DNA from 2 places in the Bacillus sp. BC08 genome. Region 2 is predicted to be linked to the other one. Evidence: a T-box and tRNA genes for the amino acid it is inferred to sense, from the RefSeq annotation. Region 2 holds a T-box; the other holds one or more tRNA genes.
What was found. The T-box of region 2 lies ahead of ileS (isoleucine--tRNA ligase). A T-box ahead of a tRNA ligase gene usually reads a tRNA of that ligase, here a tRNA-Ile.
Positions count from the first base shown of each region.

Region 1 (3,433 bases), on a different contig from region 2:
TACATCATATGTCATGGACCCGTACGGAACGAGTAAAATAGGGTATGCAATCGCAATACAAGCTGCATAAATAAGTAATTTTGTGTATGTAACATTGAATATAACTAAAAATACGACAGCATATAAAATAATGCCTCCAAGCAAAATTGCTTTTTTTCGCCATTCTTTCTTTAACATCCGAGTAACTAAATAGTAACACACAAATGATACAGCCGAATTTACTAAGCTATACTTCCCTAATGCGAGCTCACTATCAGTTGCTAAATACACGTATACTGAAATCACAAAAATAAACGTTCCCTCTCTCAGACCTTGGAAAAAATGAGCACGTGTAATTCTTCCCCAATTTTTATCAATCTGCCGCTCTTTCAATACTTGTACAATTTCATACCGTCCTTCACATTCTCTCTTAGATACAAAAAAGCTTAAAATGACAGCAATTGCAAATAACAGTAACGAAAGAAAGAATATGACCGTATAGCCACTCCATTTTTCCATACGTGAAATTGTGTATCCAGCTGCTATCGGTCCAATCATGCCAGAGAAGGATGTAAGAAGTCCAAGAAACCCATTAAAGAAATCTCTTGTTTCTGGTTCTGTAATCTCAAATGTTAATAAGTTAAACGCAAGCCAGTAAAAACCATACCCGACTCCTAAAAGAGCCCCCATTAATAAAATATAGTGAGAAGCGCTTTTTCCCGCTACTAAAACAACGATAAAAAAAATTGCTAACGTGCCTACGCCTATTCGTAACAAGATTGAGCGATCAATACGTTTCGCTAATTTCCCACCTACAAGAAATGTGAGAGGCTGTAATACAACGCTGGCCAAATTATACAAGCCAAGATTCACATAATTTTGTGTTTGTTTCCATAAATAAATATTAACAAACGTATTCGATAAAGAAATTGCGAGCGTGTATAAGCCTCCAATAAGGAGCAATAACACTAAATCCCGATTCACTTCAACGTCACCAATTATATGCTTCAACTTCATACACAACTCTCCTTTACTTCATGTTCTATTCTTCCAAAGACAAGCCCAATTATGTAAAGGAAAGCATAGAAAAAAGCTAGGAGCATTCTCCTAGCTTTTTTCTATCGTTATTACATTTATTTTGCTTCTTGGTAACGTTTTTCAGCAGCGTTCCAATCTACAACGTTCCAGAATGCACCGATGTAGTCCGGACGACGGTTTTGGTAATTTAGGTAGTAAGCATGTTCCCAAACATCTAAACCAACAACTGGAGTTTTACCTTCAGTTAGAGGAGAATCTTGGTTTGGCGTGCTTGTTACTTCTAACTCACCATTGTTTACTACTAACCAAGCCCAACCAGAACCGAAACGAGTTGCGCCAGCTTTTGCGAATTCTTCTTTGAATGCATCGAAGCTACCGAATTTCGCTTCAATTGCAGTTGCAAGTTCGCCTACTGGTTGTCCGCCGCCGTTTGGAGATAAGATTGTCCAGAAGAATGTATGGTTAGCATGTCCGCCACCATTGTTACGTACTGCTGTACGGATTGCTTCTGGTACTTCGTTTAAGTTTGCAACTAATTCTTCTACGCTTTTGTCAGCTAATTCTGCATGACCTTCTAAAGCAGCGTTTAAGTTTGTAATGTACGTGTTATGGTGTTTTGTATGATGGATGTTCATTGTTTCTTTGTCAAAGTGAGGCTCTAAAGCATCATACGCATAAGGTAAATTTGGTAATTCGTGTTTTGCCATTGTTATATTCCTCCCAGTTTATGTATTGCCACTTAAGTGACATACAACTTTATTCTACCCTAATTGCCATAGGGTGCAAACAAATAAATCACATTGTCTTGCTATCATTAACGTAGCAAAATTCCCACTTCTTTTCAATTAAAATGCTCATATATTCCGTAAAAAAAGCTCCCTTCTACAAGGAAGCTTCCTACTGACGTAATAAACATGTGAAATGGATATGGACCCTGTAGGACTCGAACCTACGACCGGACGGTTATGAGCCGTCTGCTCTAACCAGCTGAGCTAAGGGTCCACAATTATGTATGTAACAACATATCAAATAAAGGAATTCCTATCGGATATATCCTTTAAGAAATGTAAGATAAATTTACCATATAGAAAAGAAAAGTGTCAATTGTATTTTTCTCATGTGAAAGAAGAAAATTAATAAAAAGAAATTTAGTTATCTCCACTATATGTAAATATAATATATCTTGAGATTCTCTAGATTCCTACGTTACAATGATTTTATACATACATAAAGGAAGTGAATCTATGTCCATATTTACCCAATTAGCAAAAAGCGTATATTCGCCTAAAGATATGGCGCTATTCCGTTTTCAAAAAATCGGAAAAACCATTTTGTATATTATGCTACTTTGTCTAATCACTACTATTCCAAGAACATTCTTTTACGGTAGCTTTATCCAAGATAGTGTTACTATGGTAAATCAAGCTATCGAAAAAGATTTACCTGATTTCAAAATCGAAAATGGTGAACTAAAAGCTGATATTGAACAACCTATTCAAAAGGAAGAGGGAGATGCTCTTTTCGTATTTGATCCCAATACAACAGATATAGAACAATATCAAAACAAAACTGGTTTATTTATTTTAAAAGATAAAGTAGTTTCTATAGGAAATGGTCAGCAACAAACATACTCCTATAATGATTTATTAGGGACATCTCTTGAGAAGAAAGATTTGCAAGATTTTATTTCTGTATTCGATAGTATTTATCCAATTTTACTAGCCGTTATTGGCGTGTTAGTGTACCTATTCCAATTGTTCATTACTTTCTTAGGAATTACTTTACTTGCGTTTATAGGTTCTGCTATGAGTGGTCAACGTAAATTATCTTATAAGCAAGTATGGACATTAACTGCTTACAGCTACACAATTCCAACAATCTTCTTTATGATTATGGATTTATTCAAAATCGTTGTACCTGGTTCAACATTCATTTATATCGCAGTTGTTTTAATTGTTCTATACTTAACGATTAAAGAAGTTCCAAAACCGAAAGAAAAATAAGAACGAAAAAATGCCTAAATAGGCATTTTTTTTTTGGACAAGCATATATTCCTAGCAAAGGAGTGAAGAATATGAAGAGATTAGGTATATTCTTATTCGTGCTTGTTCTTGGTTATATATTTTATTACGATATAAAAATCGGCACTTTACCGATGTTAAGTTCATATAAAAAAACGAATGCGGCCCAAACGTTAAAACAAGAAAGTACAGATACAAAACAAAATAAAGAGAACAAAACAGAAACAAAAAAAGAAACAGATGTCACTTATAAAACAATAGAAGTCAAAACAGGTGATACGGTTCTTTCCATTACAGAAGCGATCAATAAGAAGAAAATTCCTTCTATCGAAAAAGTAATTGATGATTTTAAACAATTAAATAAAAATACATCTGCTACAAAAATACAAATTGGA
Region 1 covers NZ_JBTGPA010000035.1:557,767-561,199, reverse strand. The annotation lists gene ACXVYO_RS21000 (MFS transporter) at 1-996, opposite strand, end outside; gene sodA (superoxide dismutase [Mn]) at 1,113-1,724, opposite strand; tRNA gene ACXVYO_RS20990 (tRNA-Ile) at 1,946-2,019, opposite strand; gene ACXVYO_RS20985 (DUF1189 domain-containing protein) at 2,262-3,020, shown strand; gene ACXVYO_RS20980 (hypothetical protein) at 3,092-3,433, shown strand, end outside.
Region 1: it has a tRNA-Ile gene. The T-box ahead of ileS (isoleucine--tRNA ligase) is inferred to sense a tRNA for this amino acid. The anticodon was not compared.

Region 2 (3,433 bases):
ATTCATCCAATTTCGTCCGCTTTACATCATACGTTTCTTTCGGATTATACTCATCTAAATTTGCATATAAAACGTAGAAGCTATACACATTGACTAATGTATCTACAAATTTAGATTTTGCTTCCAGTACTGTTCTTTCAGAAAAGCGCTTCGCATTCCACGGAGCACTATCAACAAGAAGCGCCCATCTTAAAGCATCTGCACCAAACTGATTGACTAAATCAACTGGATCTAGTGCATTCCCTTTACTTTTAGACATTTTCTGTCCTTCTTCATCTAGAACATGCCCTAATGATAACACTCGTTTATACGGTACTTTTCCTGTATATAGTGCTGATACTGCTAATAAACTATAAAACCAGCCGCGTGTTTGATCAATGCCTTCTGCAATTACATCTGCTGGAAACTGTTCTTCAAATAACTCTTTATTTTCAAATGGATAATGATATTGTGCAAATGGCATGGAACCACTATCAAACCAAACATCAATTACTTCTGGTGTACGATTCATCGTACTTCCGCATTTTTCACAGCAAACTTGTACTTCATCTACATACGGCTTATGCAATTCTAAATCTTCTGGTGTTTCTTTCGTACTATGCTTTCTTAAATCAGCAATGCTTTTCGGTGCGAATTGATGATCGCAACTTTCACATTCCCATACGTTTAATGGTGTTCCCCAGTATCTATTTCGGCTAATATTCCAGTCCACCATATTTTCTAAAAACTTACCAAAGCGTCCATGTTTCATATGATCTGGATACCAAGTAACAGAATCGTTATTTTGTAAAAATGTATCTTTAATTGCAGTTGTTCGGATTAACCAACTCTCTCCTGCATAATAAAGAAGTGGGGAATCACAGCGCCAGCAATGTGGGTAGCTATGTTCATACTTTTCTTTATGATATAGTAGGCCTTCCTTCGCTAAATAACGAACGATATCCACGTCACAATCTTTTACAAATTTCCCTTTCAAAAATGGTACCGCTTCTGTATACTCACCTTTCTCATCTACAACATGTAAGAATGACAATCCTGCACTTTGAACGACTCTATAATCGTCCTCCCCATATGCTGGAGCGATATGAACAAGTCCTGTACCACTATCTGCCGTGACAAAATCTGCCGCGATAACGTGGTAGCCATTTGTAACTTCTTTCATTGGAAATGGTGCTGTATAAGATGTGTTTACTAATTCATCACCTTTATGAACAGATAATACTTCATAGTCTTCTTTTAATACATCTTGTACACGTTCTTTCGCAACAATGTATACATGACCTTCTTGTTTCGCTTTCACGTATTCCATGTTTGGATGTACAGCGAGCGCAACATTTGCTGGCAGTGTCCAAGGTGTCGTTGTCCAACCTAGGAAATATTCATTTTCACTATCTTTCACTTTAAACTTAACTGTTGCACTTAAATCTTTTACTGTTTTATACCCTTGTGCAACCTCATGTGAACTTAGTGAAGTTTGACAACTTGGGCAATATGGTGAGACTCTATGTCCCTTATACAATAAGCCTTTTTCATGAATCGTTCCTAAAATATGCCATACACTTTCGATATATGGATTCTCTAACGTAACGTATGGATCATCCATATCTACCCAATAACCGATGCTTTCAGTGAATTCACGCCACTGCTTCTCATATGTGAATACACTCTCTTTACACTTCTGGATAAATGGCTCAATTCCATACTCTTCGATTTCATGTTTACCAGAAATACCGAGTTGCTTCTCAACACCTAATTCTACAGGTAAACCGTGTGTATCCCATCCCGCTTTTCTTAACACTTTATATCCAGCCATCGTTTTATATCTTGCTACTACATCTTTAATTGTCCGTCCAAGTGCATGACCTACATGCGGTAATCCATTCGCCGTTGGTGGTCCTTCATAAAACACAAAAGATTGTGCGCCTTCTCGATTCTGAATTGATTGCTCGAAAATACTTTGCTCGTTCCACTGCTTACGAATACGTGTTTCTCTCCCTACAGCTGACTCTTTTACATCTACTTTCTTCATCTACAATCACTCCTTTGAATGTTTTAAAGCACACAAAAAACCCGTCCCTATAAAGTAGGGACGGGTTTACCCGCGTTACCACCCTAATTCTATTAGCTCTTCACTAATAGCACTTAGCAACGTACTGTCATACGTGTTCTTTGTAACGGTAGACATCCGTCCGGGCTTACTTATTTTCAGCCTCGGCTCCTCGGAGATGATTTTCAAATAACGTCTGAACACCGGCTTTCAGCAACATACCGGCTCTCTGGGGAACAGTACACTATTTTACTCTTTCTCGTCTTCAGATTTGTATACTTTGTTAAAAGTTATTTTATGCCATCGGGCAATGAATTGTCAACTAATTCAAAATATATTTTCATTTATGCCCTTTTTCGCGATTGTTATACAATTACTTTTCAAATTCTCGCAATGCTGCTAAATTTTCATCATCCTCGATAAGTTCAGCGAAAAATCCCGACTCATCCTCACGCAGAACAAATTCAAGCTCTTCCTTTGCCTCTTCATTTCTGTTTAACTGCGCTAAATAACAAGCACGATCATATCTTGCTAACAAATCACTCGCATCCATTGTTAATACATCATTTGTTATTTTTTCTGCCTTTAGTGTTTGGCCGGCACTATGATATGAAGACGCTAAAGAAAGAAGAATTGCTGTTTCATTCGGATGATGTATAGAAGCATTTTCTAATATATGAATCGCCTCTTCAAACCTTTCTTGACTTTGATACATTTCTCCTAAAGCAAGAAACGCTCTACTTACAAACGGTGTTTGCTCCGTTAATTGTAAGGTAATCTTTTCTGCTTTTCTTTCTTCCCCTATTTTAAAGAATACTTGCGCTTGTAAAAGAAGCGTATCATAATCATCTGGTAACTCTCGAACCATTTGCTTCGTTACTTCCGAAGCATCCCGTAACATATCTTCTTCCTCACACTCTATGAAAAGATTTACAAGTTGCTTCGCTACATCGTAATCCCATTTATTTTCTAACGATGTTTGCAATACATCTATCGCCTCTTTATACATCGCCACATTCTCGTAAAACAGTGCAAATCGCTGTGCCACCATACTATTTTTCGGATTAAGTTTTAACGAAATTTCATATAAATCAATGATTGTAGTAATAATCGAAATTTCTTTCGCGCGGTTTTTCATACGATAAAAAGCTCTCGTAATTATGGATTTTTTCGGCTGTTCATTTTGTTGACGTTCAATCCATCTTTCCGTAACCGCAGATGCAGCATACATAAATACCATACTTCTTTCTGCCTTTTTCACTTTTAATGTATGAAGAAAATCTCGTATGTTAGACAATTTTTTATGTTGTTCTATCGCTTTTACATATGCATCAAATATACGTTCATTATTTACATCTTTTTGTATCACTTTCATTGCAATCTCAA
Region 2 covers NZ_JBTGPA010000031.1:949,427-952,859, forward strand. The annotation lists gene ileS (isoleucine--tRNA ligase) at 1-2,029, opposite strand, end outside; T-box leader at 2,083-2,322, opposite strand; gene ACXVYO_RS15410 (tetratricopeptide repeat protein) at 2,421-3,433, opposite strand, start outside.